Regions from separate parts of the Sphingomonas sp. SDUR79 genome, predicted to be linked through region 1. Evidence: predicted binding sites of a transcription regulator. Region 1 holds the regulator's gene; each other region holds the start of a gene.
The links. Region 1 encodes LexA, which represses DNA repair genes until DNA is damaged. Its sites were predicted from a motif close to GTTCCNCNCTTGTTCT; they were not measured.
Positions count from the first base shown of each region.

Region 2: a site for LexA is predicted at 2,377-2,392, ahead of recA (recombinase RecA). Genes of this name have one in related genera too.
Region 3: a site for LexA is predicted at 1,594-1,609, ahead of ACRYLO_RS19490 (LexA family protein). Genes of this name have one in related genera too.
Region 4: a site for LexA is predicted at 2,205-2,220, ahead of ACRYLO_RS09600 (DUF5131 family protein). Genes of this name have one in related genera too.

Region 1 covers NZ_JBPDIN010000001.1:361,936-369,937, forward strand. Annotated here, with positions in the region: gene ACRYLO_RS01600 (ComEC/Rec2 family competence protein) at 143-2,281, shown strand; gene ACRYLO_RS01605 (GFA family protein) at 2,463-2,873, opposite strand; gene lexA (transcriptional repressor LexA) at 2,979-3,647, opposite strand; gene ACRYLO_RS01615 (molybdopterin molybdotransferase MoeA) at 3,719-4,903, opposite strand; gene ACRYLO_RS01620 (PilZ domain-containing protein) at 4,942-5,883, opposite strand; gene moaC (cyclic pyranopterin monophosphate synthase MoaC) at 6,129-6,599, opposite strand; gene trpC (indole-3-glycerol phosphate synthase TrpC) at 6,596-7,381, opposite strand; gene trpD (anthranilate phosphoribosyltransferase) at 7,378-8,002, opposite strand, start outside.
Region 2 covers NZ_JBPDIN010000001.1:1,149,387-1,157,388, forward strand. Annotated here, with positions in the region: gene ACRYLO_RS05460 (hybrid sensor histidine kinase/response regulator) at 1-1,894, shown strand, start outside; gene ACRYLO_RS05465 (response regulator) at 1,935-2,285, shown strand; gene recA (recombinase RecA) at 2,472-3,542, shown strand; gene ACRYLO_RS05475 (glutathione S-transferase family protein) at 3,838-4,479, shown strand; gene ACRYLO_RS05480 (dicarboxylate/amino acid:cation symporter) at 4,505-5,815, shown strand; gene ACRYLO_RS05485 (M24 family metallopeptidase) at 5,812-7,062, shown strand; gene ACRYLO_RS05490 (tetratricopeptide repeat protein) at 7,059-7,625, shown strand; gene alaS (alanine--tRNA ligase) at 7,675-8,002, shown strand, end outside.
Region 3 covers NZ_JBPDIN010000002.1:54,996-62,997, reverse strand. Annotated here, with positions in the region: gene ACRYLO_RS19495 (zinc-dependent alcohol dehydrogenase) at 141-1,319, shown strand; gene ACRYLO_RS19490 (LexA family protein) at 1,643-2,074, shown strand; gene ACRYLO_RS19485 (Y-family DNA polymerase) at 2,078-3,340, shown strand; gene ACRYLO_RS19480 (hypothetical protein) at 3,429-3,644, shown strand; gene ACRYLO_RS19475 (hypothetical protein) at 3,669-4,421, opposite strand; partial or broken gene ACRYLO_RS19470 (Fic/DOC family protein) at 4,584-4,958, opposite strand; gene ACRYLO_RS19465 (hypothetical protein) at 4,961-5,218, opposite strand; gene ACRYLO_RS19460 (DUF3768 domain-containing protein) at 5,347-5,733, opposite strand; gene ACRYLO_RS19455 (hypothetical protein) at 6,069-6,548, shown strand; gene ACRYLO_RS19450 (ParB/RepB/Spo0J family partition protein) at 6,793-8,002, opposite strand, start outside.
Region 4 covers NZ_JBPDIN010000001.1:1,947,374-1,955,375, forward strand. Annotated here, with positions in the region: gene ACRYLO_RS09585 (23S rRNA (adenine(2030)-N(6))-methyltransferase RlmJ) at 1-831, opposite strand; gene ACRYLO_RS09590 (hypothetical protein) at 1,038-1,358, shown strand; gene ACRYLO_RS09595 (helix-turn-helix domain-containing protein) at 1,383-2,144, opposite strand; gene ACRYLO_RS09600 (DUF5131 family protein) at 2,400-3,158, shown strand; gene tcmP (three-Cys-motif partner protein TcmP) at 3,097-4,035, opposite strand; gene acnA (aconitate hydratase AcnA) at 4,317-6,989, shown strand; gene ACRYLO_RS09615 (hypothetical protein) at 6,986-7,354, shown strand; gene ACRYLO_RS09620 (hypothetical protein) at 7,351-7,710, shown strand; gene ACRYLO_RS09625 (right-handed parallel beta-helix repeat-containing protein) at 7,714-8,002, opposite strand, start outside.

The DNA.
Region 1 (8,002 bases):
CGCGATCTCCAGCTTGCAAAGGGTGGCCGGGATGGCCGGCTGCGCCCCTAGCACGCGGTGCGATGCGCTTCAAACCGCAGTGATACGTAGGGTATTGGAGTGGGTTGCGTAGGGACTATGGCTGGACCAAGCTGCACTCCCGATGGGGACCGACGCCGCGCGCGCATGGGGGCCGATGCGGTTCCCGACCCCGGCATGGCCGGGCGGCGTCGCCGCGCGGGTCGAGCGCTGGCTGGAGGTCGAGCGCGGGCAGTTGTTCCTGTGGGTGCCGGTGATGATCGGCGCGGGCATCGCGGCGTGGTTCGCGTTGCCCGATGCGGCGCGCTGGGGCGCGGTGATCCTGGGTGGCCTTGCGCTCGCGGCCGCGGGGCTGGCGGTGGGGCGCAGCGGGCGTGCGGCGCGGGTGCTGGTGTGGGCTGGGCTGCTCGTCGCGCTGGGTTGTGCGCTGGTGTGGTGGCGGGCGGAGCGGGTCGCCGCGCCGGTGCTGGCGCGCCCGGCGGTGGTGCAGGTCGTGGGCAGCGTTGTGCGGATCGAGCCGATGCCGGCGCGGGAGCTGGTGCGGCTGCGCATCGCGACCGATGCGGGGAGCGCGCTGCCCCGGCAGGTGCGGGTCAATCTGGCGGTGAAGGACATGCCCGATGGGCTGACCCCGGGTGCGCGGGTGCGGGTGCGCGCGCGGCTGATGCCGCCCGCGCCGCCGGCGGTGCCGGGGGCCTATGATTTCGAGCGGGTGGCGTGGTTTGACGGGCTGGGCGCGACCGGGCGGGGGTTTGCGCCGGTCGAGGTAATCGCGCCGGGCCGACCCGATAGCGGGCTGCGCGCGCGGCTGACTGCGCATGTGCAGTCGCGGGTCGAGGGGAGCGCGGGCGGGATTGCGGCGGCGCTGGTGACCGGTGATCGCGGGGCGATTTCCGAGGAGGATGCGGAGGCGCTGCGGCGATCGGGGCTGGCGCATCTGTTGTCGGTCAGCGGGCTGCATGTGACGGCAGTGGTTGGGGCGACGATGTTGCTGGTGCTGCGGTTGCTGGCGCTCAGCCCGTGGCTGGCGCTGCGCTGGCCGCTGCCGGTGATCGCGGCGGGCGTCGCGGGCGTGACGGCGGTAGGCTATACGTTGCTCACCGGGGCGGAGGTGCCGACGGTGCGGTCGTGCATCGCGGCGCTGATGGTGCTGGCGGCGATGATGCTGGGGCGACAGGCGATCACGCTGCGGCTCGTCGCGTTCGGTGCGCTGGTGGTGCTGTTGCTGTGGCCCGAGGCGCTGATGGGCCCAAGCTTTCAGATGAGCTTTGCCGCGGTCACCGCGATCGTCGCGCTGTATGAAAACCAGCGCGTGCGCGGCTGGTTCGAGCGGCGCGAGGAGGGGTGGGGACGGCGGCTGGTGCGCGGGGTTGCGTCGCTGTTGCTGACCGGCCTGGTGGTCGAGATCGCGTTGACGCCGATTGCGCTGTACCATTTCCACAAGTCGGGCCTGTACGGCTCGCTGGCCAATATCGTGGCGATCCCGCTGACGACCTTCATCGTGATGCCGTTCGAGGCGGCGGGGCTGGTGTTCGACGCTGTGGGATTGGGCGCGCCCTTTTGGTGGGTGGCGGAGCAGGGGCTGCATCTGTTGCTGTGGATCGCGCATACCGCCGCGAATGCGCCTGGCGCGCTGGCGATGCTGCCCGCGATGCCGGGCGAGGCCTATGCGCTGATGGTGGTGGGGGGCGTGTGGATCGCACTGTGGCGGACGCGGATGCGGCTCGCGGGGCTGGTGCCGGTTGTCTTAGGCGGGGTCTGGGCGTTGGCGACGCCGATGCCGGACCTGCTGGTGACCGGGGACGGTCGGCATCTGGCGCTGCGGATGCCCGGCGGTGAACTGGCGCTGCTGCGCGATCGGGCCGGGGACTATGTGCGCGACACGCTGGCTGAGAATGGCGGGGTGGACGCGGAATTGCCTGCGCTGGCTGAACAGCGCGATGCGCGGTGCAGTGCGGACCTGTGCATGGTGACAGTCGAGCGCGGCGGGCGCGAATGGCGGATCGCGGCGACGCGCAGCGGCTATCGCGTGCCTTGGCACGAGATGGTGGCCTTCTGTGCCTCAGCCGACATCATCGTCGCGGACCGCTGGCTGCCGCGCGGGTGCGTGCCGAAATGGCTGAAACTGGACCGGGCGAAGCTGGAGGAGACGGGCGGGGTAGCGATCACGTTCGGGGAGCGCCCGACGGTGGTGACGGTGCGGCGCGCGGGGGCGCGACATCCGTGGCTGGAGGCGGAGACGGTGATGCCGGCGCGGGAGTGAGGACCCGCAGCGCTCCGTCCTTACACGTTCGTCACCCCGGCCTTGTGCCGGGGTCCACTTGGCCGCACATCCGGCGCTCAAGCCTCATGCTTTGCGCCTGCCTCCCGGTGGACCCCGGCACAAGGCCGGGGTGACGCCGAAGGGGGGCGCCCGCGATCAGACGACAGGGCCTGCGAGGCTGCTACGCCCCGCCCGGAAATCGCTCGAACTGCGGCAAGGCATGTGCATCCTTCATCCAGCCGATGCGGTCGGCGGTCTGGATGTGTGCGGCAGCGGGGACGGCGTCGGGGTTGTCGAGGGTCGATGCCTGGACATCGACAAGGCCCGGCAGATTGGTCGCGTTGCGGTAAAGCAGGCCGGTGCCGCAGGTTTCGCAAAACCAGCGGCGGCCGGTGTCGGATGAGGCGTATTCGCGGGGGGACCCCTGCGTCACCGTCACCGCGTCCTCGGGGTACATCGCCCAGCCAACCATCGGCGCACCGGCGCAGCGGCGGCAATCGCTGCAGTGGCACAGCGCCTGACCGCCGTGCAGCGGCTCGCCGTCGATTTCGTAGCGCACCGCGCCGCAATGGCATCCGCCGGTCAGGGTCATGCTGGCTCTCCCTCAGTTCCGGACGGGGTATGACTTGGCGTGTTCGCCCTAGCCTCACCGCCCCACCCCAACCCCTCCCCTGAAGGGGAGGGGCTATTCCAGGCCTCAGTACCGCCGCAGCAGTCCGGCCAGCTTACCCTGCACCCGCACCTGATCGGGGCGGTAGCGCTGGGGGTCGTAGCTGCGGTTCGCCGGGTCGAGGCGGACCATGCTGCCCTCGTTCCGGAAATATTTCAGCGTCGCTTCCATCTCGTCGATCAGCGCGACCACGATCTCGCCGTCGCGTGCGGTTTCCTGGCGGCGGATCAGCGCATAGTCGCCGTCGAAGATCCCGGCCTCGACCATCGAATCCCCGGCCACCTCAAGCGCATAATGGTCGCCTGAACCGAGCAACGCGGCGGGGACGGGGAGCATCGTCGATCCCTCCATCGCCTCGATCGGTACGCCCGCAGCGATGCGCCCGTGCAGCGGGATTTCGATCACGTCATTCGCCGGCTGCGGCGCGGGGCGCGGCATCGCGACGACGCTGGACTTGGCCGCGGGCTTCTTGGTCTCGCCGCGCTCGGGCATCTTGACCACTTCGAGCGCACGCGCGCGATTGGGCAGGCGACGCAGGAAGCCGCGTTCCTCCAGCGCCGAGATCAGGCGGTGGACGCCCGACTTGGACTTGAGGTCGAGCGCGTCCTTCATCTCCTCAAACGAGGGCGAAACCCCGGTATCGGCCAGACGGTCGGCGATGAAGCAGATCAGCTCATGCTGCTTCTTCGTAAGCATTGGACGTCCCCTATCAAGAACAGACATGGAACGTTTACGCCTTGTTCCACGCCCCGTCAAGCGGGTCCGAATCAGCCAATGTCGAGGATTTCCACCGAGTCGCCCAGTGCGGCCGCCGGAACATGTGGAGCACGCACGATCAGGCAATCCGCAGCGGCCAAAATGCGCAGCATCGAGCTGTCCTGACGGTCGGCGGGGATGACGCGCCCGTCGCAATGGACCGCGCGGATATGGTCGGCGCGCGGGCCATTGGCGGGCAGCGTGGTGCCAAGGATTGCGGTGCGGCGGCGGGGCAGGGGGTCGGCCGCGCCGGAAAGATACGCGACCATCGGCAGGACGAAGAGCCAGGCCGTGACATGCGCCGACACCGGGTTGCCGGGCAGGCCGATCACGACGGTATCGCGCATCCGTCCGGCCATCACCGGCTTGCCGGGGCGCATCGCGACCCTCCAGAAATCGATTTCGGCCCCCGCCGCCTCCAGCGCCGGACGGACGAGGTCGTGGTCGCCCACCGACGCGCCGCCGCTGGTGACGAGCAGATCGGCGTTGACTGCGGCGAATGCGGTCGTCAGCGCGTCGATCCGGTCGGGCAGGATGCCGAGGTCGATCAGGTCGACCGGCAGCGTCGCCAGCATCGCGGCCAGCATCGCGCCGTTGCTTTCAGGAAGCTCGCCCTGCCCGAGCAGCGCACCGGGCGCGCGAAGTTCGTCCCCGGTGGCGGCAATGGCGATACGGATGCGGCGGCGGACGGGAAGGGTGGCATGACCCGCAATCGCGGCGAGCGCGATCCGCGCCGGGGTCAGCTGCGCGCCCGCATCGATCACGATCGCGTCGCGGGAAAAATCGAGCCCGACCGGTCGCACATGCGCGCCGCGCGCAGGCGGACCGTTGCCGTCCAGTTTCAGCGCGTCAGCGTCCCGCTCCGCTTCTTCCTGCACCAAAATCGTGTCGGCACCATCGGGCACCGCCGCACCGGTAAAGATGCGGACCGCCGCACCCGGCGCGACCGATCCGGCAAAGGGCCGTCCCGCCGCGCTCTCGCCGATCACCCGCCATGGGCCGGGAAGCTCGGCGAAGCGGATCGCATAGCCGTCCATGGCCGAGAGCGGCAGCTCGGGCTGGGTGCGCAGTGCGACCACCGGCGCGGCGGCCCAGCGCCCGGCGGCGTCGCGCAGCGGCACATGCTCGACCGTCACCGGGTCGGCCATTGCAAACAGGCGTTCTTGCGCTTCCGCCAAAGAGATCATGTCGGCCATGGCCCCGATTAGCCGGGGCGCGGCCTATGGTCGAGGCGTCACCGGGGCCGCGCGGCCTCGCTCAACCGGCTCATCTCGTGCGGGCGCAGCGGCAGGCGGAATTCGGCGACATGGCGCGCGCCATGACATTCGATCACCCGGATCGGCCAGCCGCCGATCTGCGGCAGCGACAGCCACAGGCCGCACAAGGGCGCGAATTCGGTTTCGCTCTCGAACTCGACCAGTGCGTTGCTGAGCGAGGTGATCTGCGCATTCCACCAGCTGCTGCCCGATCGGACATGGGTCGCCGCATCCAGCTTGATCGCATTCTTGACCGCGCCCAGCGGCGACGCACTCCCCACCATCGGCTCCTGCGCCACTGGCGGGCGGCGATTGGCGACCTGCCGCAGCCACGGCATCAGGACCTGCCAGCCCAGTTCCTCGGCAAAAGCGATGCCGGCCTGACCGCGTTCGGTCCAGCGGATCTCGCCAGCGATCGGCCGCAGCCCGTCGAGCGTGACCTCGACCGCCTCGCCCACGCGCAACGCGGCGCGCGTTTCGACGCCAAGGCCCGCCGGAGAGAGGTTGCGGGTCCAGGCAAAATCGACCTGATCGCCGTGACGAATGCACAACCGCTGGCGCAGCTCGACGCGCGGCATCTGGCGGCGCTCGCTGGGCAATGCGGCAAGGCAGCGGGCAAGCGCCCCAACGACGTCGAGCGGTTCGTCGAAGCAAAAGGTGAATGCGGCGGGGTCGTCGCCCAGTACCGATCCTTCGGCACTGACGCCAAAGGGCAGTTCGATCCGGCCACGATCACCATCGGTGAGCGGCCCGCTGACGGTGAGCGTTGCGCCGGCGGAGGTAATGCGGTGGACGAAGCAGTCGCGGATGCCGTCGCTGCCGATCAATCGGGCGTGGGCAGCATTCTCGCCGTTGCCGGGCGGAACCGGGTCGAGTCCGTCCGACAGTGAAAATATGGCAGACCGCCCTGAACCCGACATAACGCCCCACAACTGAACGGAAAAGCTGTGGGCCCCGCGCCGTCAAGATTCGCTGAGCGAGCGCGGTAAGGGGTAGGTTAACCCTGCTGGGCTTGGCGTAGTTTTGATCCTCCCCCGCCCGGGGGAGGTGGCACGCGAAGCGTGACGGAGGGGGCGGAAGCAAGTCGGCAAGAGGTGACAGGACATCGCCGTCCTCCCCCTCCGTCGCCTGCGGCGCCACCTCCCCCTTGCGGGGGAGGATCAATTTAGGTTGCGTGCCAGTCGCCGGACTTGCCGCCGCGCTTTTCGATCAGCCGCACCGCGCCGATCTCCATCGTCCGGTCGAGCGCCTTGGCCATGTCGTAGACGGTGAGCAGCGCGACGGTGACGGCGGTCAGCGCCTCCATCTCCACGCCGGTGCGACCGGTCAGGCCGACCGTGGCGGTGGCGGTGACGCCGCCGTCATCGGGGACCAGGTCGAGCGTGACCTTGCTCAGCGCCAGCGGGTGGCACAGCGGGATCAGGTCGCTGGTCTTTTTCGCCGCCATGATCCCGGCGATGCGCGCGACGGCGATGACGTCGCCTTTCTTGAGCAGGCCGTTGCGGATCGCCCCGGCGGCCTCGGCCGACATGGTGATCCGCCCGGTGGCGATGGCGACGCGTTCCGTCTCGGCCTTCCCACCGACATCGACCATGCGCGCCGCGCCGCTGGCGTCGAGATGGGTCAGGTCGCTCACCCGATCATCGCCCGCGTTGCCGCCTCGACATCGTCCTCGCGCATCAGCGACTCGCCGATCAGGAAACAGCGCACGCCACGCTCCGCCATCGTGTCGAGGTCGGCGCGGCTGGTCAGCCCGCTTTCGGCGACGAAGGTGCAGCCTTCGGGCGCGCGACCGACCAGTTCATAGGTGCGGTCGAACGAGACGGTGAAGTCCTTGAGGTTGCGGTTGTTGACCCCGATCAGCCGCGACTTGAGCGCAAGTGCGCGGTCGAGCTCTTCCGCGTCATGCACCTCGACAAGAACGTCCATGCCGAGGCCGATCGCCGCGTCCTCGATCTCCGCCATCTGCGCATCTTCGAGCGCGGCGACGATGATCAGGATCGCGTCGGCGCCGATGCTGCGCGCCTCCAGCACCTGCCACGGGTCGATCATGAAATCCTTGCGGATCACCGGAAGCGCGCAGGCGGCGCGCGCGGCGATCAGATAGTCCTCATGCCCCTGAAAGAACGGTGCATCGGTCAGCACCGACAGGCACGCCGCGCCGCCGGCGGCATAGGCGCGGGCGTGGGCGGGCGGATCGAAATCGGCACGGATCAGCCCCTTGGACGGCGAGGCTTTCTTGATCTCCGCGATCAGGCCGTATCCGCTTGCTGCCTTGGCATCCAAAGCGGCGCGAAAGCCGCGCGGCGGGGTTTGTGCCATCGCCAGCGCCTGAAGGGCCGCGAGCGACGTCGCCGCCTTGCGCTCCGCCACTTCGCCGCGCTTCACCGCGATGATTTCATCCAACATCGTGCTCATGCGGCGGCGATCCAGCAGTCGAGCAGCGCTTTGGCAAGCCCCTTGTCGATCGTCTCCGCCGCTTCCTCCGCGCCCTCGCGCAGATCGATCGCTTCGCCCGCGACCACCAGCGCCGCGGCGGCGTTGAGCAGCACCGCGTCGCGATAGGCCCCGCGCTCGCCATCGAGCAGGCGGCGCAGTGCCGCGGCATTCTCCTGCGCATCGCCACCGCGCAGGGCGGCGAGCGGGTGGGCGGCCAGGCCGGCGTCGGCAGGGGTCACGCGCGCGGGCAGGCTGACATCGCCGATGCTGACCACCAGCGAACCACCTTCGGGCGACAGTTCGTCCAGCCCTTCCTCACCCGCGACGATCGCCGCGCCCTTGACGCCCAGTTGCGCCAGCGCCTCGGCATAGATCGGCGCATAATCGGGGCGGGCGATGCCGATCAGCTGGCGCTGCACCCCCGCCGGGTTGGCGAGCGGACCCATCAGGTTGAAGATCGTCCGCCGCCCGATGCGCTTGCGGATCGGCGCGATCCGGCCCAGCGCCGGGTGATATTTCGCCGCGAACAGGAAGGCGATGCCGATATCGTTGAGGTGCGCCTCCGCATTCGCCGCCGCGCGATCGAGGTCGAGGCCGAGT
Region 2 (8,002 bases), 790 kb from region 1:
GCTGTTGGTGTGGCGCTTTGCCGGGGCCGATGCGGTGGACCTGACCAAACAGGCACAGGCGCTGGTCGCTGGCAAATCGGGCGACCGGCTGGGGCAGGCCGGGATCATGATGGCGCTGATCGGCGCCGATGGCCGGGTGCGCGCCGCCAATCGCGTGCTCCGGCTGCGCGCAGCCGGTGACGAGCTGGCGATGATCGAGGGGCGGGACATTACCCGCTTCCTGATCACCGACAATCGCGGGACGGTGCGGTTCGAGCGCGAGGGACTGTCGGGCGCGCCGATCCGGGTGCTCGAAATCCCCTTCCTCGATGGCGATGCCACGCCGATGCTGGTTGCGCTGCTCGACGAGGAATATGCCCCGGCGCAGGAAATGGGCGCGGAATCGACCGCGCATGTCCGGTCGCTGATCGCGCTGTTGCCCACCGGCATCGCGCTGGTCGGGGCGGATGGGCGCTTCGTCTTCATGAACGAAGCCTTTGTTCGCGCGGCGCATGTGAATGGCGACGCGCCGCCGCTCTATCCCGGCGACCTGGTCGTGCGTGAGGACAAGAGCACGCTGGCCGATGCCGTGCGGCGCTTTGCGGCGGGGGCTGTGCATCCGATGGACCTCACCGTCCGCTTTGCTCAGGCTCCGGACGAAGCAGTGTCGCTGTCGATCGCCTCGGCGCGTGGCCTGGGCGACGCGGCGGTGCTGCTGAGCCTGCGCGACGCGGGTGAGGAAGGGCAGCTCAAGCGACAGGTGGCGCAGGCGACCAAGATGCAGGCCGTAGGCCAGCTCGCCGGCGGCGTCGCGCACGACTTCAACAACATCCTGACCGCGATCATCGGTCATTGCGACCTGATGCTGATGCGCCACGCGCCCGGCGACAGCGACTATGACGATATCCAGCAAATCCTGCTCAATTCGAACCGCGCGGCCGCGCTGACCCGCCAGCTGCTCGCCTTTTCGCGGCAGCAGACGCTGCGGCCACAGCTGTTGCAGTTGCCCGACATCATTTCCGAGGTGTCGAACCTGCTCAAGCGGCTGCTGGGCGAGACGGTCGAGCTGGTGGTCAATCACGGCCGCAATCTTGGCCCCGTGCGCGCCGATCCTGGCCAGCTGGAGCAGGTCGTCGTCAACCTGGCGGTCAATGCGCGCGACGCGATGCTGGCGAAGAACCCCAATGGCGGCGGTACGCTGACGATCGAGACGCTGAGCGTCGCGGCACATGAAGTCCGCGCGATGGACGAGGATGTCCTGCCGGTCGGGGACTATACCGCGCTGCGCGTGTCCGACACCGGATCGGGCATTCCGGCGGACGTGCTGGCGCATATCTGGGAGCCGTTCTTCACCACCAAGGAGGTAGGGAAGGGGACGGGCCTGGGCCTGTCGACTGTTTATGGTATCATCAAGCAGTCGGGCGGGTTCATCTTTGCCGAGAGCGAGCCGGGCAAGGGTGCGGTGTTCACCATCTATTTGCCCGTTCACAATGCACCCGAGCCGACCGCGCAGCTTCCGACCGCCAAGGCGGTGCAGGGCGATCTGTGGGGCAGCGGGACGATCCTGCTGGTCGAGGACGAGGCGATGGTGCGCGCGGTCGCCGAACGGGCACTGGCGCGGCAGGGCTATACCGTGCTGACCGCCGAAAATGGCGAGGCGGCGCTGGAATTGCTGGAGAAAAGCGAGAAGCCGGACCTGCTGATCAGCGACGTGGTGATGCCGACAATGGACGGCCCGACCATGGTCCGCCATGCGCGCAAGAAATATCCCGATCTCAAGATCATCTTCATGTCGGGCTATGCCGAGGAACAGCTGCGCAAGTCGATAGATCTCGACAATGTCGCGTTTCTCCCAAAACCCTTTTCAGTCCAGCAACTTGCAGAGCTCGCCCGGTCCGTAATGACCGCAAAATAGCGCTCGACCACGCAACGATTGTCAGGCACATGCTGACGCGATGAGCGCACCCCAACGCATCCTCGTGGTCGAGGACGAACCCCTGATTGCCATGATGATCGAGGATTTCCTCGACATGCTGGGCAAGGACCATGCCGGCACTGCCGACAGCGTGGCATCGGCGCTGGAGATCGTTTCCGCTGGAGGAATCGATGCTGCGATCCTCGATGTCAACCTGTCGGGGGGCGAGCTGAGCTGGCCGATCGCCGATGCGCTGGCGGCGCGGGGCGTGCCGTTCGTGCTTGCCACCGGTGGCAGTGGCGACACGGTGGTCGATGCGCATCGCGATCGGCCGGTTCTGGCCAAGCCGTTCACGATGGACGCGGTCGAGCAGGCGCTGGCCGAGCTCTGACGTTCCGGTCTGGTGGCGGGAGTTTCGGTCCGCGGTGACGGGGTCCCGGCACCTGGCGCGGGGCGTCGGCAGATGAGAACAAAAAAAGATCGTTCCGCACTTGTTCCTTCGGAACAGATGTTGTACATCCGTCGGCAGGCAATGGTTGAACCTGGGCCGCAAAGCATTTAGCGACGGAGATCTCTCATGGCAGCTTCCCTCAAGGTGATCGAAGGCAAGATGGGCATTTCTCCGGATAAGCAGAAGGCGCTCGATGCGGCGCTGGCACAGATCGATCGCGCGTTCGGCAAGGGCAGCGCGATGAAGCTCGGCTCCAAGGAGACGATGCAGGTCGAGGCGATCTCGACCGGCTCGCTCGGGCTGGACATCGCACTGGGCGTGGGCGGCCTCCCGCGCGGTCGCGTGATCGAAGTCTATGGTCCGGAAAGCTCGGGCAAGACGACGCTGGCGCTGCACGTGATTGCCGAGGCGCAAAAGGGCGGCGGAACCGCGGCCTTTGTCGATGCCGAGCACGCGCTCGACCCGGTCTATGCCAAGAAGCTGGGCGTTAATATCGACGAGCTGATCGTGTCGCAGCCCGATACGGGTGAGCAGGCGCTCGAAATCGTCGATACGCTGGTTCGCTCCAACGCGATCGATGTGCTGGTGGTGGATTCGGTGGCGGCGCTGGTCCCGCGCGCTGAAATCGAGGGCGAGATGGGCGACAGCCATGTCGGCCTTCAGGCACGCCTGATGTCGCAGTCGCTGCGCAAGCTGACCGGCTCGATCAGCCGCTCGCGCTGCATGGTGATCTTCATCAACCAGCTGCGCATGAAGATCGGGGTGATGTACGGTAATCCGGAGACCACCACCGGCGGCAATGCGCTCAAATTCTACGCCTCGGTCCGGCTCGACATCCGCCGCACCGGCCAGATCAAGGATCGTGACGATATCATCGGCAACACCACCCGGGTGAAGGTGGTGAAGAACAAGGTCGCGCCGCCGTTCAAGCAGGTCGAGTTCGACATCATGTACGGGCAGGGAATCTCGAAGATCGGCGAGATCCTCGATATCGGCGTGAAGGCCGGGCTGGTTGAGAAGGCGGGCGCCTGGTTCAGCTATGACAGCATCCGCATCGGCCAGGGGCGTGAGAACGCCAAGACGTTCCTCAAGGAAAATGCCGATGTCTGCGCACGGCTGGAAGCGGCCATCCGCAGCCGGACGGAAAAGGTCGCCGAAGAGATGATGACCGGGCCCGACGCGGAAGACGACCTCTGATTTTACGATAGCGGCGGAAAAGCCGTCGTTAACCAGTTTCGGGCAGCAATGCCTGTTGCGGGCCGTGCCGGATCGACAGGTCGGTGGCGGTCAAGGGACCAGTCTCCCATTGGAAGGCCCGGCGTGGCGTGCGCCGGGCCTTTCCTGTTCGTGGCGGTTTCGAAACGCTGTGGACTGACTCAGAGGATCGGCTGCCCGGCGTCGCAAATCCGTGCCGGGCGCCTCTTTCCATTTTCGCCGCATCCGCGCACAAACGCGTCAACCCCGCACGGGACCGACAAGGGAGCGCGCAGCGATGATCACCGTTCACCATCTGGAAAATTCGCGCTCGCAGCGTGTGCTCTGGCTGCTCGAAGAACTTGGGCTTCCCTATGAGATCAAGCGCTACGAGCGGAACCCCAAGACGATGCTTGCTCCGCCGGAACTCCAGGCAGTGCATCCGCTGGGCAAGTCGCCGGTGATCGTCGATGCGGACCCCGACAGCGACACGCCGCGCACCGTGGCGGAGACTGGCGCCATCATCGAATATCTGGTCGAAAAGGCTGATGGGCGGCTCGGCGCGCCGGCGCACCGCGAGTCGGCACTCCGCTACCGCCACTTCATGCACTATGCGGAGGGTTCGCTGATGCCGCCGCTGCTGGTCAAGCTGGTGCTGATGCGCGTTCCGATCTTCGGCAAGGCGGCGCAGAAGAAGATCCAGCCGATGATCGACGTCCATCTCGACTTTGTTGAGGCGGAACTGGCCAGCCGCCCCTGGTTCGCGGGTGACGCGATGACCGCGGCGGACGTGATGATGAGTTTCCCACTCGAAGCGGCACGCTCACGTGGCGGGCTCGACGCGTCGCGCCCGGCGACGATCGCCTGGCTCGACAAGGTCCATGCCCGCCCGGCCTATCAGACGGCTCTCGCCAAGGGCGGCCCCTATGCCTATGCGTGACGCTGCAACAAGTTAAGGGGGACGCATGTCGGGCGCAGAGGCGATCACGGAGCGGCGGCGCGAATCGACGCTGCAATGGCAGATGCTGGGCGGGTTCGTGCTGGGCCTTGCGCTTGGCCTGTTCGTCCATTTCACCTCCGCCGACGCGGCGTGGGTCAAGACGGTGACGACCTATGTCACCGGCCCGATCGGGCAGGTGTTCCTGCGCCTGTTGTTCATGCTGGTGATTCCGCTGCTCTTCTCGGCACTTGTCGTCGGCATCGCCGAGATGGGCGAGATCGCGGCGCTCAAGCGTGTCGGCCTGCGCACTTTGGTCCTCACAGTCTGCGTCTCCACCATCGCGGTGATCGTCAGTCTGTTGCTGGTCAACCTGCTTCAGCCTGGCGCCGGGGTGGACCGGGTCGAGGCGCAGGCTTTGCTCGCTGCGTCGGGGGACAGCGCGGGCGCGATCCTCGATCGCACTGCCAGCACCCCGACCGGCGTGGACGCGATCCTGAACATCGTTCCCACCAATGTCGTCGCGGCGATGACCGCGAACGACATCCTCGCGATCATGTTCTTCGCGCTGTTCTTCGGCATCGGCATCCTGCTCACCGCCGACCGCCCGCAGGTGCAGACGCTCAAGCGCGGGATCGAGGGGATCTTTGAAGTCTCGATGCGTCTGATCGGCCTCGTCATCCGGCTCGCGCCGATCGCGGTGTTCTGTTTCATGTTCAACCTGGCCGCGCTGTTCGGCTGGGAATTGCTGGTACGGCTGCTCGCCTTTGTCGGCGTGGTGCTGGCCGCGCTCGGCACGCAGATGTTCGTGATTTTCCCGATCCTGCTGCTGGTGCTCGCGCGCAAAAATCCGCTCGTCTTCTTCCGCCAGACGCAGGAGGCGGCGGTGATGGCCTTCTCCACCGCATCGTCCAACGCGACGCTGCCGACCGCGCTGCGGGTTGCGGAGAACAAGCTCAAGCTGCCGCCCAAGGTATCGCGCTTCGTGCTGACGATCGGCGCGACTGCGAACCAGAACGGCACCGCGATGTTCGAGGGGGTGACGGTGATCTTCCTCGCGCAATTCTTTGGCGTCGACCTGACGCTGGGACAGCAGATCACGGTGATGCTGGTGTGCATCCTGGGCGGCATCGGCACGGCGGGCGTCCCGGCGGGATCGCTGCCGGTGATCGCGCTGATCCTGGGCATGGTCGGGGTGCCGCCGGCGGGGATCGGGCTGGTGCTGGGCGTCGACCGGTTCCTGGATATGTGCCGCACCGTGCTCAACGTCATCGGCGATCTGGTGCTCGCGACGATCGTGTCGGCGGGTGAGAAGGAGACGCCGGAGCCGGCGGTATGAGGCTGACCCGGCGCGGGTTGATCGCGGCGGGTGCGCTGGCGCCGATCGGGTTTTCCGCGGTCGCGCGCGCGGCGCAGCCCGATCTGACAGCGCTTCAGCCGATCACCGGCGACGCGGTGCCGATCGGGCGCGCGGAACGCGCCGCCCGGCTCGCCCGCGCCCAGGCGCTGATGAAAGCGAATGGCATCGGCGCTGTGTTGATCGAGCCGGGGGCGAGCCTGCTCTATTTCACCGGGGTGCGCTGGGGACGGAGCGAGCGGCTGACTGCGGCGGTGATCCCGGTCGAGGGCGATCCGATCATTGTCACGCCGTTCTTCGAAGAGCCTTCGGTCCGCGAATCGCTCGGCATCCCGGCGGAAATCCGGGTGTGGCAGGAGCATGAGGATCCGTTCGCGGTGGTCGCGGGCTTCCTGCGCGAGAAGAAGCTGCTGGGGCGTCCGCTGGGGATCGAGGAGACCGCGCGCTTCTTTGCGGTCGACGGCATGTGGCGCGCGCTTGCGGGCGTGAAGATCGTGTCGGCCAACCCGATCGTGCGCGGGTGCCGGATGTTCAAGACGCCGGCCGAAATCGCGCTGATGCAAAAGGCGGCGGATGTGACGCTGGCCGCTTATCGCTGGACCTATCCCCGGATCGAGGCGGGGATGACGCCCGCCGACATTGCCGCACTGATGACTGCGGCGACGGTGAAGCTAGGCGGGCAGGTGGCGTTCAACCTGATCCTGCTGGGCGAGGCATCGGCCTATCCGCACGGCACGGGCAAGCCGCAGCGGGTGGTGAAGGGTGAAGTCGTGCTGATGGACTGCGGCGCGCGGGTTCACGGCTATGAAAGCGACATCAGCCGCACCTTCGTGCATGGCGAGGCGACTGCGGAGCAGCGGAAGGTGTGGGAGCATGTCCGCGCCGGCCAGCAACGCGCCTTCGCCGCCGCGCAGATCGGCGTTCCCGCGGGCCGCGTCGATGATGCGGTGCGCGGATGGTATGCGACGCTGGGCTATGGCCCCGACTACAAGCTCCCCGGCCTGTCGCACCGCACCGGCCATGGCATCGGCATGGACGGGCATGAACCGATCAACCTGGTGCGCGGCGAGATAACGAAGCTGGCGCCGGGCATGTGTTTCTCGAACGAACCGGGCCTGTATCTGCCGGGCAAGTTCGGCGTGCGGCTGGAGGATTGCTTCCATATGACCGAAGCGGGGCCGAAATGGTTTAGCGTGCCGCCGAGGTCGATCGAGGAGCCGATCGGGTGACATTTGTGACTTGGATCAGGCGCATAGTCTGGCGGCTGCGAGACCTGCCCGGTCCTCCCCCCGGCATAACGCAAGCGGACGCTGAAGATCTTCTCGAGAAGGGCTGGCACTATTTGGACGAGGGTCAGCTGTCGAAGGCCGAAGGCGTCGGCAAGAAGCTGGTCGCGATGAAGTTCACCGGAGGGGTTGAGATCATCGCCGTCGTCCAAGCTGAGCGGGGAAATCTTGAAGCGGCAGTCGATACGTTGAGTTCGGGAATCGCTTTGAAGCCCGTTTGGCGTTTGGGCCATCTTCGGGCCAACTACCTATCGGATTTGGGCCGATACGATGAGGCACTGGAGGCCTATCGCGATTGCGACGGGATGTTCGGTGCCAAACCTGATTATACGGCACTGAACCGCGCAATCGCGCTGAGCCGAGCTGATCGCGACGATGAAGCTCGGTCCGCACTCCAGCCTTTGTTGAGTAAGGAAATTTCTGACGAAGAGTTGAAGGCTCAGGTCTGGGCCGTTGCCAGAGACCTGGATCTCGTTCCACCCGAGGCGATATCCCAATCACCCTGATCGAACCGTTTCGCTTGAGCGAACGCCTCGGCGCGCTTAAGTCGCGAAAATGACCTCGACCAATGATATCCGCCGCAGCTTCCTCGACTATTTCGAGGGCCAGGGCCATGCCCGCGTCCAGTCCGCGCCGCTTGTGCCGCATAACGATCCGACGCTGATGTTCGTCAATGCGGGCATGGTGCCGTTCAAGAACGTGTTCACCGGCCTTGAAACGCGGCCTTACACCACGGCGGCGTCGAGCCAGAAGTGCGTGCGCGCGGGCGGCAAGCATAACGACCTCGACAATGTCGGCTATACGGCGCGGCATCATACCTTCTTCGAAATGCTCGGGAATTTCTCGTTCGGCGACTATTTCAAGGAGCAGGCGATCCTGCATG
Region 3 (8,002 bases), on a different contig from region 1:
TAGCGGAAGCCATGCTGCATGACGGTGAAATTCACCAGCGCGACCGCTGAATACGATGCCTCGATTTGGCGTAGGATAAATCGGGCCGCATTCGCGTTTACGAGGAACGTAACGCTCGAAGATTTTTAAGGAGATGGATTATGCGCGCTCTATGCTGGCACGGTAAGGGGGATGTTCGTGTCGACACGGTTCCCGATCCAGAAATTCAGCATCCGCGCGACGCCATCATAAAGATCACCGCCTGCGCAATCTGTGGTTCGGATCTGCACCTCCTCGACGGTTACATGCCGACCATGGAGTCTGGCGATATCCTCGGTCATGAAAATATGGGTGAGGTCGTCGCCTTGGGATCGGAGGTCACGAACCTGAAGATCGGCGACCGGGTGGTCGTGCCGTTTACGATCAGTTGCGGTGATTGCTTCTTCTGTCGAAAAGGTCTGTTCTCCGCGTGCGAGAGAACGAACCCCAACGCGGAGATGGCGATCAAGGCGATGGGCCATTCGCCAGCCGGCCTATTTGGCTTCAGCCATATGATGGGCGGCTACTGTGGCGGCCAGGCGGAATATCTCCGTGTGCCGATGGCCGATGTCGGACCCATCAAAATCCCGGACAACATCACCGACGAACAGGCGCTGTTCCTCTCTGATATTTTCCCGACCGGCTACATGGCGGCCGAGAACGCCAACATCGAGGAAGGCGATACCGTCGCGATCTGGGGATGTGGCCCTGTCGGTCAATTCGCCATCCGCTCGGCGTTGATGTTGGGCGCTGGGCGTGTGATCGCCATCGATAATTTGCCCGAGCGCCTTGCGATGGCGGAGGCGGGCGGCGCTGAGACGATCAACTTCGATGAAGTCGATGACGTTTACGAGGAGCTGCAGGATCGCACCAAGGGACGTGGGCCGGATAGCTGCATCGATGCCGTGGGCTGCGAGGCATCGGCGCACGGCTCCGTGGATGCCGTCGTAGATAAGGTGAAGGCCGCAACTTTCCTGGCCACTGATCGAGTCCACGTGCTTCGCGAAGCGATCAAGTCCTGCCGTATGGGAGGCACGGTTTCCATCCCTGGCGTTTATGTCGGCATGGCGGATAAGATCCCAATTGGGGCCTTGATGAATAAGGGGCTCACGATCAAATCGGGGCAGACGCATGTGCAGCGGTACACGGCACCGCTTCTTGCCCGCATCGAAGCGGGTGACATAGATCCCAGCTTCGTCGTCACTCATCCCGCATCGCTGGAAGACGCGCCGGCGATGTATGAAAAATTCCGTGATAAGAAAGAAGGGGTAATCAAGGTCGTCATGCGGCCGCACGGCTAAAAGCCCGGCGAACCTTCCGCCACAGAATGAGATTAATCGTCATGCACCCGCCGGGATTTCGGCGGGTGCATTTGTGTCGCGCCTGCGAGATTTCCGATCAAGAAGAGCGGTTCGCCAGCCGCAGGCTCACTCTAAGTCTTCTGACTGCCGGTAAAACGGTCTTCGCTATCGGCGTATCAGTCGCAACGCCTGATCGCACTCTGCCCTGCAGGGTGCAGGAAAGGCGCGAAATAGCGTCATCAGAGGACAAAACGACAAGCCGTTAATCGAGTGTGTTCCCATTTCGTTCTATCGCGAGTTACAAGAGCGCGAAGGGAATCAACATGCTGCCTCTGATGCAGCCGGTCCCGCTCGCCGACGTGCCGAAGGGGACTGTTCTTCGCGTCGTCGGCGCAGCAGGCGCCGGCTTTCCAAGCCCGGCCCAAGATTGGGAGGATGACGCCATAAACCTGATCGAGCTGTTGAGGCTCGATCGGGCGGCGAGTTTTGTGTTCCGGATCAGCGGCAACAGCATGATCGAAGCTGGCATCCACGATAACGACGTCGTGGTGGTTGATCGCGACACGCGCCCTGCAGAAGGGCATATTGTAATCGCGATCGTCGATGGCGGCTTTGTCTGCCGCCAGCTCGTTCGGCGCCGGGGCGCCGCATTCCTCGAAGCGCGCAACAGTCAGCAACGCTACGAACCCACCTCGGCCGAAGACGTCGAGATATGGGGCGTCGTGCGGACCGGCGTGCGCGATTATCGGCGCTAGACCGTGTCTTGGGCGATCGTCGATGTCGCCAATTTCTATGTCTCGGCCGAACGCCTGTTCGATCCGAGCCTGCGGGGCGTGCCGGTCATCGTTTTGTCGAACAATGATGGCTGTGCGGTGGCCCGCTCCGAAGAGGCCAAGGCGCTACACGTCCGCATGGGCGAGCCGGTCTTCAAGATACGCGATCGGATCAAGCGCCACGGCATCCAGCTCCGATCGAGTAACTATGAGCTGTATGCAGACCTCAACCGGCGCTTCAACGCAGTCATCGCCGACCATTCCGATCTGGTAGAAATCTACTCGATCGACGAGAGTTTCTTCCGCCTGCCGCCGCTCGCGAGCGGCCTTGGCGATGTGCCGACCGCGCACGCGGTCCGCGAGGATATTGCTCGATCCGTCGGACTGCCGACACGGATCGGGCTGGGTCCGACCCGCACGCTCTCGAAGGTCGCGAACGCCTTGGCGAAGGCGACAGAAAAGGTGTGGGGCGGCGTCGTGGATCTCCACGACGTCGAGCTGCGCCGGCGTCTGTTTGAACATTGGCCGGTTGGCGAGGTGTGGGGAATTGGAGGGGCACTGGCAGCCCGGCTGCGGCCTCTAGGCGTGCAAACGACGGCAGACCTGGCTGCGCTGCCCCCGGCGGTCGCGCGCGACGTCGGGACTGTCGTGCTGGAACGCCTCGTGCGCGAGCTGGGCGGGATCGAATGCGACGATTTCAAGGTGGCACCCGAACCGCTCAAGGCGACCGCCGTGACGCGCCAGTTTGGCGAGCCCGTCTCCGACCTTGCCGAGCTGTGCGAGGCAATGGCGCGGCGCGCAGCTCGCGCGGCCGAAAAGATACGTGTGCAAGGGCTGGCTGCAAATCGGCTTATCGCGTTCGCGCATGGCTCACGCTTTAAGCCGAACCCGCCCTCGGCATCGCGATCGGCACGGCTTTCTCCTCCGACCAATGACCCCCGCGTGATCGTCGGGATCGCGGGGAAGATGATGGAAGCAATGTTTCAGCCCGGGGGCGCTTATACCAAGTGCGGCGTGCTGCTGGAGGATCTGACGCCGGAAGGGAAAGGGCAAGCGGACTTGTTCGCCACGGCCGATCCTAGAGCGCCGGGATTGCTGGCGGCAATGGACGGGATCAACTCCCGCTTTGGTCGAAATACAGTGATCTTGGCGGCGCAGGGGTGCGGCGCGCGATCGTTCGATACTAAGCGGTCGCAGAAAAGTCCGGCCTGGACTACGAAGATCGGGGAAATACCCGTCGCGCGATAAGCAGCGAAGCAACCGCCTCGAACCAACCAACGCGCTCGGTTCTGGTCGTGGAGCGGACCTGCATTGAAAAGTAGAATGGAAGTCCGTCGTGAAAAGCGAAACAGCTCTGTCGCTGATGAAACGGGCATTGGCGATTTATGACCGTGATGGCGAAGGTGCTACGTGTGCCGCTTGCCATCTTCAAGCCGCGATCGACGCGGCCGCCAGCGCCAGGCCGCTGCAACCCCATGAGGAAATTGATCCGGCGCAGTTGGCGGAATTTGACGCGCACATTGAGCGAAGCCGAAGGGGGCCGCTACACTAGCTAACCTCAATCGGCCCTACGCAGTCAGCGGCTTCGGTCTTTATCGCGCGACGCCGGCGATTGCGCCGGTGTCGCGCTGCCGATTTCGGCATCGAGCTTGTCCCCCAATTTGATCCGATCGGCTACGAGTTGCCGGGTCGACTCTCCAATCGTTCCGACCATGCGTGCGCTCTCGCCACGATCACGCGCGGTTTGCATGGCAGCGTCGACAATCGCCTGTGCTGGCGCGAGCCGAGTATCGGCGTGGTTCATCTCTGGGGTATTCTTCAGGAACGTCGCGGCGAGCCGCTCCTGGCCCGGTGAATAGCCGGGAGGCAGGATCGGCCTCTCCAGAGCGCGCACGGCACGCTGAAGCCGCGCGGGCTGCTGGTTGTTGATCTGGACGCCGAGCGCCGCGCCGATCTCTCTGACCCGCTCCAATGGCGTCTGCTGGGGCGTCACGACAGCATCGATCTGACGGACCCCGAGATAGGTCAGAAGGTGCGATTGATAGACCGGCCCCTTAGCGTGCCGGACATAGGCCAGTTCGGTGCGCGCATTGGCGATAGCGGCCGAAGGTGCGCCTTCCTTCACAAGCCCGCGCAGCCGGTCAGCCGCCTGCTGGCGGGCGGCGGGAAGATATCGTTCCATTTCCTCGCGCACTTTGGTCAATGTCACCCGGTAGCGTTGCCCCTCAGGCGGGGCGCGTTTGGGGAGCATCGCGATCCCGGCGGGACCGATGCGCGCTTCGGGCGAGAGGTCGCGCTTGATCGCTGCTGCAGAGAGGACTGCGGCCATGCCGCGATGATCGCCTGTCAGGAAACCGTGGCGGGACGCCTCCATCCACTGATCCTTGTCGATCCCGGCAATGCGGATTGGATGGCCTGCCTCGCGGGCGAGCTGCGCCGCGTGGTGGCGCATGGTGCGGCCATTGCCTTCGCGGAAAGGATGAATGGCATTGATCTCGTTGATATGATCGCCAAGCCGGTCGAAAAACTCGTCTCGAGCAAGGCCTTTGAAGTTGTTCTGTTTGCTTACGTCCGCGAACCGTTTGTCGAGTTCGCGCGCGACATAGGGGACGGCGGCGAAGCTCGATCCCCCCTTGGCGATATTGACGGTGCGGTCCTCGCCCGCCCAATCGTAGAGGTCTTGAAACAGATGTTTGTGAAGCGCGCGGTAGCCTTCATCCGTCGCAGGAAAAGACAGGCGCGCGGCCTCTGCGCCGCGCGCCTGTGTCAGCCGTCGCTCTGCCTCGGTGAGCGTCTTATCGTCGGTGATCCCGAGGCGGTTCCGTAGAGTCTCGGTGCCGGGATATGTGTAGGGATCGTCAGCCAATTTCAGGCTGCGATCTGGCGTGTTCCGGGCTGATAGAGGCTGAGGATGATGGAGGGCATAAGTGCGGGGGGCACGCCCTCGTCGAGCATCATCGCGAACATCGCATCTTCGTCGATGGTCGGCGTCATGTCTTCGATAGCAAGATTGGCCCGCGCCTCTGCTACATCCTCACGCCACAACGCGACCTGCTCGGGGGTGCCGCGCTCGAAGTCCATCTTACGGACGCGCTCGCGCAGCTTTGCAAGATCGATCTGGGCCATCGCGTCATCCTTCCAATTTCTTAACACTACGCCTTCCGTCGCGATTCCTCAACAAATCACTCGTCCCATCCGTCGATCGATTCACCATGCGCCGCGCCCGTTCGGACGCAGCGCATTGCGAAAAGCTATCAGTATTCGCTTGCTAACATGATCGTCAGCACGCGCTTGGTCTGCCGCTCATCCCATGGCGCTTCGCTGCCATAGGTCAGGGTGGTGTCATAGCAATCCACCTTCCAGAAAACGGTCTCGGCAATATCCCTGTCCCTCCTCGGGCGGTCCTGCGTCCATCGTCCCGACGCAAGGCGATAGACGGCGCCGAAATCATGCTCCCCATAAGGGTCATTGTTGCCGTCGAATTTCGTGAAACCAACGATCGAGGCAAGCGCTGCGAACCGATCCGCGTCGGGAAGTGCCTGAAAGCCGATCGTGGTATTGGCGATCGAACTGGTGCCGGGATTGCTGCGGGCCGCGTCGTTCAGACGACGAATGGCGGCGAGTTGTTCCGGGCTGTGCATTGGTGATCCTCCTTCTTGGCATGGGCCGCAAGGCCGCTCGGCCTCACGGCCCTGCCTGTCCGGCGAGGACGGGATGGGGAGGGGGAGCGAGAATCTACCGCTGGCGCGGGCGAACCGCCCTAGCGCGGCCGGCGATCGTCGCCGGGTGCCGGGCTTGGCGGATTACACGGGCGGTCGATTGTCGTTCGGGAACGAAAGGGCGGCGCCCTTGGCGTTCCCCTTCGCGCCGAGCGCAAGCAGCGCGCTCGGCGGCACGATGCGCGGTGCGGATCTCCGCACGTCAATTAGGTGATTTTCTGCTTTCGTTCTCGACTCTGCTGACTCATAGAATCGTCATGCCGATCATGGCCGAACATCGCTGGCTCTATCCGATCGACTGGCCCGAGCTGTCGAGGCTGATCCGGTTCGGCCGCGCGAATGGACGATGTGAGCATTGCCGACGTCCGCATGGGAAGCGCGTCTTCCACTTGGGCGATGGTCGCTGGTGGGACGCCGATCATCGGCAATGGCGTGATGGCCGGGGACGCCGGGTGCGCGCGCCCGACTCTGGGGTCATCGCGATTGTTCGTGTTACGCGGGTCTATATCGCGTGCGCCCACCTGAACCACGATCCGACCGACAACGCGCCGCGCAATCTCGCCGCGCTCTGCCAGCGATGCCACATGATCCATGATGCTGCCGAACATCGTCGCCGGCGTTGGCTAAACGCCTATCGACGCCGCGCCCTGGGCGATCTGTTGGCGTTGCTGGACACCCCGTTCATGCCGATAGGAGGTGTGCCACGTGGCACACTTGTAGCGGTCTCAGCAGGCTGAATCCGCCACTCAAGCGGAGCGCGAGCCGATCATCGTGCGTGCTGATGCAAAGTCGCGCAGCTCGTCATGATGTCGTGAAGTCGCCACGGCGCCGCCCGTCCCTTGTGGGCGGGCGGCGCCCGCGGGCCTGAAAGGGCAGCGGGCGCGACGGCCATGCAGGGCATGGCTGTCGCGCCGGCGACGGGGCCTCTGCTGGGCCAAACGGGGAAGATGGGGGCCGATCTTCACCGGCCCCCGATAGTCGTCACGCCATCTCGTCGTCGGCCATGTCCTCGTCCTCGATGCCGTCCATGTCGCCGTCGAAGTCCTCCGCTTCGCCCTCCGGCTGATCGAACGCACCGATCTTCATGGGGGCGGGAAGCCAACTGGCCGGAAGCCGCTCCGACACGTTCACCGCCAAGTCGCCCTTCTTCTTGATGGTGGCGCAATTTTCGGCGCTCGGGGCACCGCATTCCTCGCGCAACAGGTCGATCATCGCGGCGCGGCGCATCTTGTCGAACAGGGCGATGGGGGCGCTCCAACGGGCGGCAATGTCCACCCCGCTCGCGCGCGCGATCTGCTCGAAGTGGTGATGCCGCCTACCCGGGGAACCGCCAGAGAACACCGTGCCGTCCACCGTCATCGCGACAAGCCCCGCCAGCAGCGCCATCTTGTCGTCGCTGCTCATGGCGCGGATCGCCTCGAAACGCCCCTCGGCGGGGATCGACGCAAACCGGGTCGCCATCACGTCCTCGACGGGGCGAACATCACTGGTCGCCATAAGCTCGTCGGGAACATCGGTCGCGACCGTCTTGGCCTGAACCTCAAGCGCCATCTGGTAGCTATGCGCGCCGTGAAGCAACTGGCCCGCAAGGCTGTCCAGCACAATGTCCAGCGCCAGCGCCGGGTCGGCTGCGACCGCTTCCTGCACGATCTGCGTCTTGATGCGTGACAGGTCCGCGAACAGGCTGTTGCTGTAGAGCGGTTGCGGCTCGCAGCTGCCCGCCTTCGGCTTGGGCTCTGCCTTCGCACGATAGATGCTCTTGCCGAGCGAACCGTCATGCGAAACCCACAACGCCACGCCCCCGACTGCAACCTGCTCCGCATTGAAGGCCCGGAGTCCCTCGGTGATCGTGTCCCGCTCATCGACAAGCGGTTCGATCCGGTCACTGTCCTCGCCTTCCTTCTCCGCGATGGCCTCGATCTCAAGCTCGATCTCGGCAAGCCGTTGGCCCTCCGCCTCGGTCGGCTCGCGGGTGGCGGGATACATGCCGCCCTTCATATAAAGGTCATAGGGCCGGTCCAGCGAGGCGCGGACCTCATGCCAACCGATCGCGCGATATTCATCGGCGATGGCGTCCAACTTCTCTTCCGCCAGTTCCTGCACAAGCTCGGGCTGATCGGCGTAACCGGCATCCCCTTGGCTGAACAGGTCCGGGGTGATCGTCCCGCCCTTCGCCTCATAGGTTTCCCGC
Region 4 (8,002 bases), 1.6 Mb from region 1:
TCAACCGTCCAGCCAGCCGGCCGAGATCACGCCGCGATGCCCGTCCGGCGCAAGCGTGGCGCGGAGCGCTTCCAACACCGGCGGCAGCGCTTGCGTAAAGGCATAGGGCGGATTGACGATAAACAGGCCCGCGCCATTATAGATGCCGGGCTGATCGGCATCATATAACCAATGCTCGACGACCAGGAATTTCGGGATGCGCAGGTTCCGCAGCCTGGTCTTCCACTGCTGATGCGTCGCGCGGTCTTTCAGCGGATACCAGATCACCGTCACGCCATGCGCCCATTTGCGGTGCGCTGCGGCGAGCGTGGCCGTGATCCGGGCGCGCTCGTCGGTCTGCTCGTACGGTGGATCGACCACCACCACCCCGCGCGGCGTGCGCGTCGGCAGCATCGCCAGCCACAGCTCGTACGCATCGCGCTCATGCACTGCAGCCGGCGTGCCCCGCATCGCCCCGCGCAGCGCATACGCGTCCTCGGGATGTTTTTCGTTGAGGATCAGCACGTCCTGCGGGCGCAGCAGTTGCGCTAGCACCCGCGGCGATCCGGGATAGAGCTGCGGCTCCGCCCCGACATTCACCGCCCGCACCGCCGCGCGATAATCGTCCAGCAACGGGTTCGCGTCGGCAAACACCCGCACCACCCCCTGCGCCGCCTCCCCGGTGCGCTGCGCCTCCTCACCGCCCAAGTCATAGAGCCCGCACCCTGCATGGGTGTCGATCAGCGTCAGTGCGCCCTCTTTCAGCTGCAACGCGCGGACCAGAGCGATCAACAGGCTGTGTTTCACCACATCGGCGCTGTTGCCGGCGTGGAAGGAATGGCGATAATTCATTGAAGATCCAAATCCCTGCCGCTCTACCCTTGCCCGCGCGTCGCGCCGCGCAAACGGCGTCGATGCCCCTCTGGCCAAGCCTCAAATCAGCTTTCGCCCTCGGCGGCAACCGGCAGCAGCAACAGCAGCGATCCGCACTCCAACCCGCACCACGGGCCGACGTTCGACTAGGCCCGACCGGATCGGTCATGCTAAGGGCCGCGCCTATGTCGAAATCTCAAAGCAAGGGCGGCGCTGTCCAGGTCGATGGCATCCTCTACGATTGGCACCTGCAACGCGAACCGCATCTGTCCGATGACGAAGGGTGGCGGGGCATGACCCTCTCCCTGCAACAGCGCGATTCCAGACGCGAGGCGCTGGTGGAATTCCCCCCGCCCAAGCGGCTGATGAAGGGCTTGCCGCCCGGTCGTCTCCAGCTCGACGACGCGACAATCACGCGCTGCATCCGCGCCGCGCTGGCGGCGGGATGGGAACCGACCACACGGGGCAAACCGGTGCAGTTCATGGTGGACGCCGACGGCAATTAAGGTGCCGGGCGCTGTCAGCCGCGCTCACGGCACCAGCCCCGGCCGCTCCCCCGCGATCACCGCGCGCTCATACTCCTGCCACGCATCGGCCCGCACCACCGCCTCACGCCGCCGCGCCTGAGCGATCCGGTCCAGCGCCTTCAGCAATGCCGTGTCGGTCTCGTCCCGCGTCGCAAACTCAGGCACGGTCCGCGCCTTCGCCGCCACCACCCGCTCCGCCTGCCGCGCCGCCTGTTCGCGGACCAGCAGCGTGCGCAGCAGTGTCTCCGAATAGCGCCGCCGCGTCCCCGTCACCTTGCCGCCATGGACGATCGGCTCGTCCCAGCCCTCGACGGCGCGCTCCCACGCCACCTGCTCCAGGCACGGCAGCGCCCGCGCCAGCGCCGCCTCGCACGCCGCTGCAAATTCGGGTGAGCGCGTCTTCAGCCGCGTCACCGCACTGCGCGACATCCCCACCCGTTCCGCAGCTTCGGCAATCCCGCCCGTCTCGGCCAGCGCGCGCAGAAACGCCCGCCGCCGCACGTCCGACCACCCGTCCCAGCGTTCGCGCGGCGCAGTCTCCGCGACCTTCGTGCCGCGCTGCTCGATCCACTGCGCCTGCCACTCCGCCACCATCGCGTCCCAGCGTTCGCGAAACTCCGGCTGCCGCCGCCGCCGCGTATAGGCCGACTGGGCGCACCGCCCAATCGCATCCGCCGCCGCCCGCGCCGTCCCGGTCTGTCGCAGCGCCAGCAGAAACGCCGTCTCGGTATCCTGCGTCCAGCGCATATAAGGTCGCTTGATCATCCCCCACCCCGTCCGTCACGTTGAGGGGGAACCAGTTATACGCGACGGGGCTTGTAGGAAAGAACATTTTGGGAACAGAGATCCTCCCCGGAACGGGGAGGGGGACCAGCCGCAGGCTGGTGGAGGGGGCCCGAGGCAGGGGATACCTGTGCGTACACCAGTCATTCCTCCCAGCTAAGTATTTTGGAATTTCGAACCATTGGAATCACTTAGCGACCCTTGCCTAACGCTATGATTCATTTATATTTTCTAACCATGTCTGAGAACTCTCCTATCGAATGGACAGATGCTACGTGGAACCCCGTCGCCGGGTGTTCGCTCGCGTCCGCAGGCTGCACGAACTGCTACGCGATGCGTATGGCGGCGCGGCTGGAAGCGATGGGAGTTCAGAAGTATTCAGGCCTAACTCGAAAGTCCGGCGGGCGAGCAAAGTGGACCGGAAAAGTCCGTTGTGACGAGACATCGCTTGAAGTCCCTCTCAAGTGGCGGTCGCCTCGCAAGGTTTTCGTCAACTCGATGTCGGACCTGTTTCACGATGAGGTGCCCGAAGAGTTCATTCGTAAGGTGTGGGACGTGATGCGGTCGACGCCCCGTCATGACTACCAGTTGCTCACGAAGCGTCCGGACCGAATGCGTGAAGTCCTGTCCAAGCCCGGCTTCGACGTGCTTCCAAATGCTTGGCTGGGAACGAGCGTAGAGAGTGGCGACGTGGTTGGTCGGATCGAACACCTTCAACGTACGCCCGCAGCAATTCGGTTCATTTCATTTGAGCCGCTGATCGGCCCGATTGGCTCGCCTAACCTTGATGGGATTGCGTGGGCGATCGTCGGCGGTGAGTCGGGGCCGGCGGCTCGCCCAATGAATGAAGATTGGGTTTGGGCGATTGAGCGCCTGTGCCGCCGGTTCGACACCGCCTTTTTCTTCAAGCAATGGGGCGGCACCAACAAGAAGGCTACAGGCCGCCTGTTGGGTGGCCGGACCTACGATGAGATGCCGGCGTATATTTCCGCATGACGTGATTGACGCCCCGCTTAATGAGATCGATAGCGCGCGGATTGTTGGATAAGCAGTACAGCTCAAAGAAGTCGCTACCCTTCACGATCAGCGGGAGCGGATCAGACACGTAGCAGAACAAGCTTCCAAGCCTCTGCTTCGCAAAGGCAGCGATTTCAGAAGCTGAAGCTGCCCGCCCTTTCGTTTGATCGGGCACGGGATCGAAGAGCGATGTTTGCGCTGGCCTAGCTTTGTAAAATTGCTCCTCCCACTGATCTCCACCAAAAATCTGCGCTAGCTTGGCTCGTTTGCTCTCATCCACACCCCTTATGTCATGTGCCAACTGCTGCACGACGGCCTTGCGGGGAAAAAGATACCAAACATCAACACGCTTCGTCTCTGCGAGCATTCGTAACGTGTCCCAATCTACGCTCATTCCGTATGGATCGAGAAAAACGACAGCACGCTGTCTCTGAGCGTTCGGCCCTCCTGACCATGGCCGGCGTGAAAATAGCTTGCAAAGTTCCGCATTGGCCTCCCCGTGGGTCACTTGGATATCCAGTGCAAACTCATTCCGAAGCGCTAGCAACTGTTGGCTACGTCGCCGGTGCTGCTCGGCAAACCAATAATGCGCAAAGGGCGGATCTATTCCGAGTGCTTTCTTGGCACTTCCATCCAGATTCCGTTCGAAATGCTCGATAGGCTGACCTTCGAATATCCCACCTCGCTGAAGTTCAGCATGGCGATCTCCTGTTCCAGCGAAGGCGTCAATATACCACGTCTCGAATGACTGATTTCGCAACGCTTTCTGATAAAAATCGAGATACTCTGTAAGAGCCTTCAGCTTGATTTCTGTCCAAACGCCGCCAAAACGGTGCTCAACTCTCTTGCTCGCCATTATGGAACCGCTCCAACCGCAGTAACTTCTCGACCAAACCAAAAGTACTTTCCTGAGCAAGCTAGTTCAAAGCTATACCGCCGTCTATTGGGTCCGCCTGAGCTGCGTGGGAGTGCATCCACTCCGGCTTAAACGGTGAAGTTTCCCCTCCCCTTCCCCCCACGCCCCCTGCCTGCTATCGGCCACGCGAATCTTCGCATTCGCACACCGGCGCGCTCGCGCGGCATTTGCCGCCTCCCCGTGACGCCCGGCGTCAACACGACAGGGAAAGGGACCCGCACATGACAGCCATCGGTCAGGACAGCCTCGGGACGCGTGACACGCTTACCGTGGGTGGCAAGAGCTACACCTATTTCAGCTTTGCCAAGGCGGCCGAGAAGCTGGGCGATGTCAGCCGTCTGCCGTTCAGCATGAAGGTGCTGCTGGAAAACATGCTCCGCTTCGAAGACGGCGTGACCGTCAGCACGGAGGATGCCCAGGCGATCGTCGACTGGCAGAACAACCCGAAGGCGCCGGAGCGTGAGATCCAGTATCGCCCCGCGCGCGTGCTGATGCAGGATTTCACCGGCGTGCCCTGCGTGGTCGATCTGGCCGCGATGCGCGACGCGATGAACGCACTCGGCGCGGACGCGTCGAAGATCAATCCGCAGGTGCCCGTCCACCTCGTCATCGACCATTCGGTCATGGTCGACGAATTCGGCACGCCCCAGGCGTTCGAGGATAACGTCGAGCTGGAATATCAGCGCAACATGGAGCGCTATGACTTCCTGAAATGGGGCAGCAAGAGCCTCGACAATTTCAAGGTCGTCCCCCCCGGCACCGGCATCTGCCATCAGGTGAACCTTGAAAATATCGCGCAGGCGGTGTGGTCGTCGACCACGCCGGACGGCGATCTGGTCGCCTATCCCGACACCTGCGTCGGCACCGACAGCCACACCACGATGATCAACGGCCTGGGCGTGCTCGGCTGGGGCGTCGGCGGGATCGAGGCGGAGGCCGCGATGCTCGGCCAGCCGGTGTCGATGCTGATCCCCGAAGTCGTCGGCTTCAAGTTCACCGGCGAACTGGCCGAGGGGATCACCGCGACCGACCTCGTGCTGACCTGCACCCAGATGCTGCGCGCGCGCGGCGTGGTCGGCCGCTTCGTCGAATATTTCGGCCCGGGCCTCGCCTCGCTCAGCCTCGCGGACCGCGCGACGCTCGCCAACATGGCGCCCGAATATGGCGCGACCTGCGGCTTCTTCGGCATCGACGACAAGACGCTCGATTACATGCGCCTCACCGGCCGCTCGGAAGAGAATGTCGCGCTGGTCGAAGCCTACGCCAAGGCACAGGGCTTCTGGCTCGACCCGAATGCAGAGCCGGTGTTCACCGACGTGCTCGAACTCGATCTTAGCAGCGTCCAGCCGTCGCTCGCCGGGCCGAAGCGTCCGCAGGACAAGGTGCTGCTGGGCAGCGTCGATGACGTCTTCAACGCCGACCTGACCTCGGTCTACAAGAAGGACGAGGCCGTCCGCGTGCCGGTCGCGGGTCGCGACCATGACATCGGCGACGGCGACGTCGTGATCGCCGCGATCACCAGCTGCACCAACACCTCGAACCCCAGCGTGCTGATCGCCGCCGGCCTCGTCGCCAAGAAGGCGGTCGAAAAGGGCCTCAGCCCCAAGCCGTGGGTCAAGACCTCGCTCGCCCCGGGGTCGCAGGTCGTGACCGACTATCTGATCAAGGCGGGGCTGCAGGATTATCTGAACCAGGTCGGTTTCAACCTGGTCGGCTATGGCTGCACCACCTGCATCGGCAATTCGGGTCCGCTGGCCGAGCCGATTTCGGCCGCGATCAACGGCAACGACATCGTCGCCGCGTCGGTCCTGTCGGGCAACCGCAACTTCGAAGGCCGCGTGTCGCCCGACGTGCGCGCCAACTTCCTCGCCTCGCCCCCGCTGGTCGTCGCCTATGCGCTCAAGGGCACCGTGGTTCAGGATTTCATCACGACCCCGATCGGAACCGGCTCGGACGGCGCGGCTGTCTACTTGAAGGACATCTGGCCCACCAATGACGAAATCCGCGCGGTGATGGACGGCGCGCTAACCCGCGACATGTTCGTTTCGAGATATTCGACCGTGTTTTCCGGCGACGAACGCTGGCAGGCCATCGACGTCACCGGCTCCGCCACCTACAGCTGGCGCGCCGGGTCAACCTATGTCGCAAATCCCCCGTATTTCGAGGGACTTACGATGGACCCGAAGCCGGTGACCGACATCATCGAAGCCAAGCCGCTGGCGATCTTCGGCGATTCGATCACCACCGACCACATCTCCCCCGCCGGCTCGATCAAGGCGGACAGCCCGGCCGGAAAATGGCTGCAAGAACATCAGGTTAGCAAGGCCGACTTCAACAGCTACGGCGCGCGTCGTGGCCACCACGAAGTCATGATGCGCGGCACCTTCGCCAATATCCGCATTAAAAATCAGATGCTTGACGGCATCGAAGGCGGCATGACCCACTATCACGGCGAAGTCATGCCAATCTACGACGCCGCGATGCGCCACAAAGCCGACGGCACCCCCCTGGTCGTCATCGGCGGCAAGGAATATGGCACCGGTTCGTCGCGCGACTGGGCGGCGAAGGGCACAAATCTCCTTGGAGTCCGGGCAGTTATCGTCGAGAGCTTTGAGCGTATCCACCGCTCGAACCTGGTCGGCATGGGCGTCCTGCCGCTGCAGTTCGCCGAGGGTGTGACCCGCGAAACGCTCGGCCTCAAGGGCGACGAAACCTTCACCATCACCGGCGTTTCGGGCCTGCGCCCGCGTGAGGATGTCGAGGTCAAGCTGACCCGCGCCGACGGCAGCACCGAAACCTTCCTGACCCGCTGCCGCATCGATACCGTCAACGAACTGGAATATTTCCTCAACGGCGGCATCCTGCAGTATGTGCTGCGGAAGCTGGCTGCATGATCTGCATGGCGCTCCCGTTGTTCGCGGCCGGGCTGTGCCTCGACCGCGAGCCGGGGGCGCCATGGATCCGGTTCCAGGAAAAGGGCCAAGGGCCGGTGTTCGTCGATCCGACCAGCGTCAAGGACGAGGGCGGTGAGAAGGTCATCCGCCTGCTCGATACCGCCGAAACCCCGGCCACGCGCGACATCTATATCGACGTGTCGGTATCCTGCGTGAAGCGCCAGGCAATGATCATCCGCCTGACCGAAGCGAATTCGGACAAGACAACCGACGTCGCACCTGAAAATCGCGAACGGGCCGATCCCGACCATCCGTTCACACGCAAGCTCGTCGACTTCGTCTGCGACGGAAAGCCGCTCAAATGATCCGCGCCACCATTACGCTCGGCCTGATCGCCCTAGCGCTACCCGCCAACGCACAGACGTGGAAGCCGGTGCCGGGCGCGGCGAACGTCGCCTTTGCGATCGACACTGCGAGCATCAAACGCGAAGGCAAATGGCGTGTGTTCCGCACCCGCACGACATCGCTCGGAGTGGAGGGTACGATCATCGGCACGGCAGCGATGGACTGCGCCGCAGGGGTTACCGAATTGCGCGGCCAGCGCCTGCTGGCGCGCGGCCGGGTCGTGCGCGAGCGCGTGTTCCCGATCGGCAAACGCCCGCGTCAGAAGATCGCCAATCCGGCCAAGGATCCGGCGTTCCGGATCGTCTGTCGGGGGTAACCCTTAGCGTCGCGCCATCACCGCGATCCGGTCGGCCAGATCGTTGTCGCGCACCGTCACCGCGTCGCGCGACCAGTTGCCGACGAATGTCGTGCTCTCCTTGAACCCCGGCGACAGCCACGCCTTGTTGCCTTCGATCACAAGTCCCGCAGAGCTGTGCTTCGCCCCTTCCGGCGCAACGGCGATGATTGTGCCGTAATTGTCCTTGGCTGGCCCTTGTTCGAACGCGTTGCCCGCGATCCGGCCCGATGCGCCGTTGGACAGGTCGATCGCGTAATTGGTGTTGCGGCCC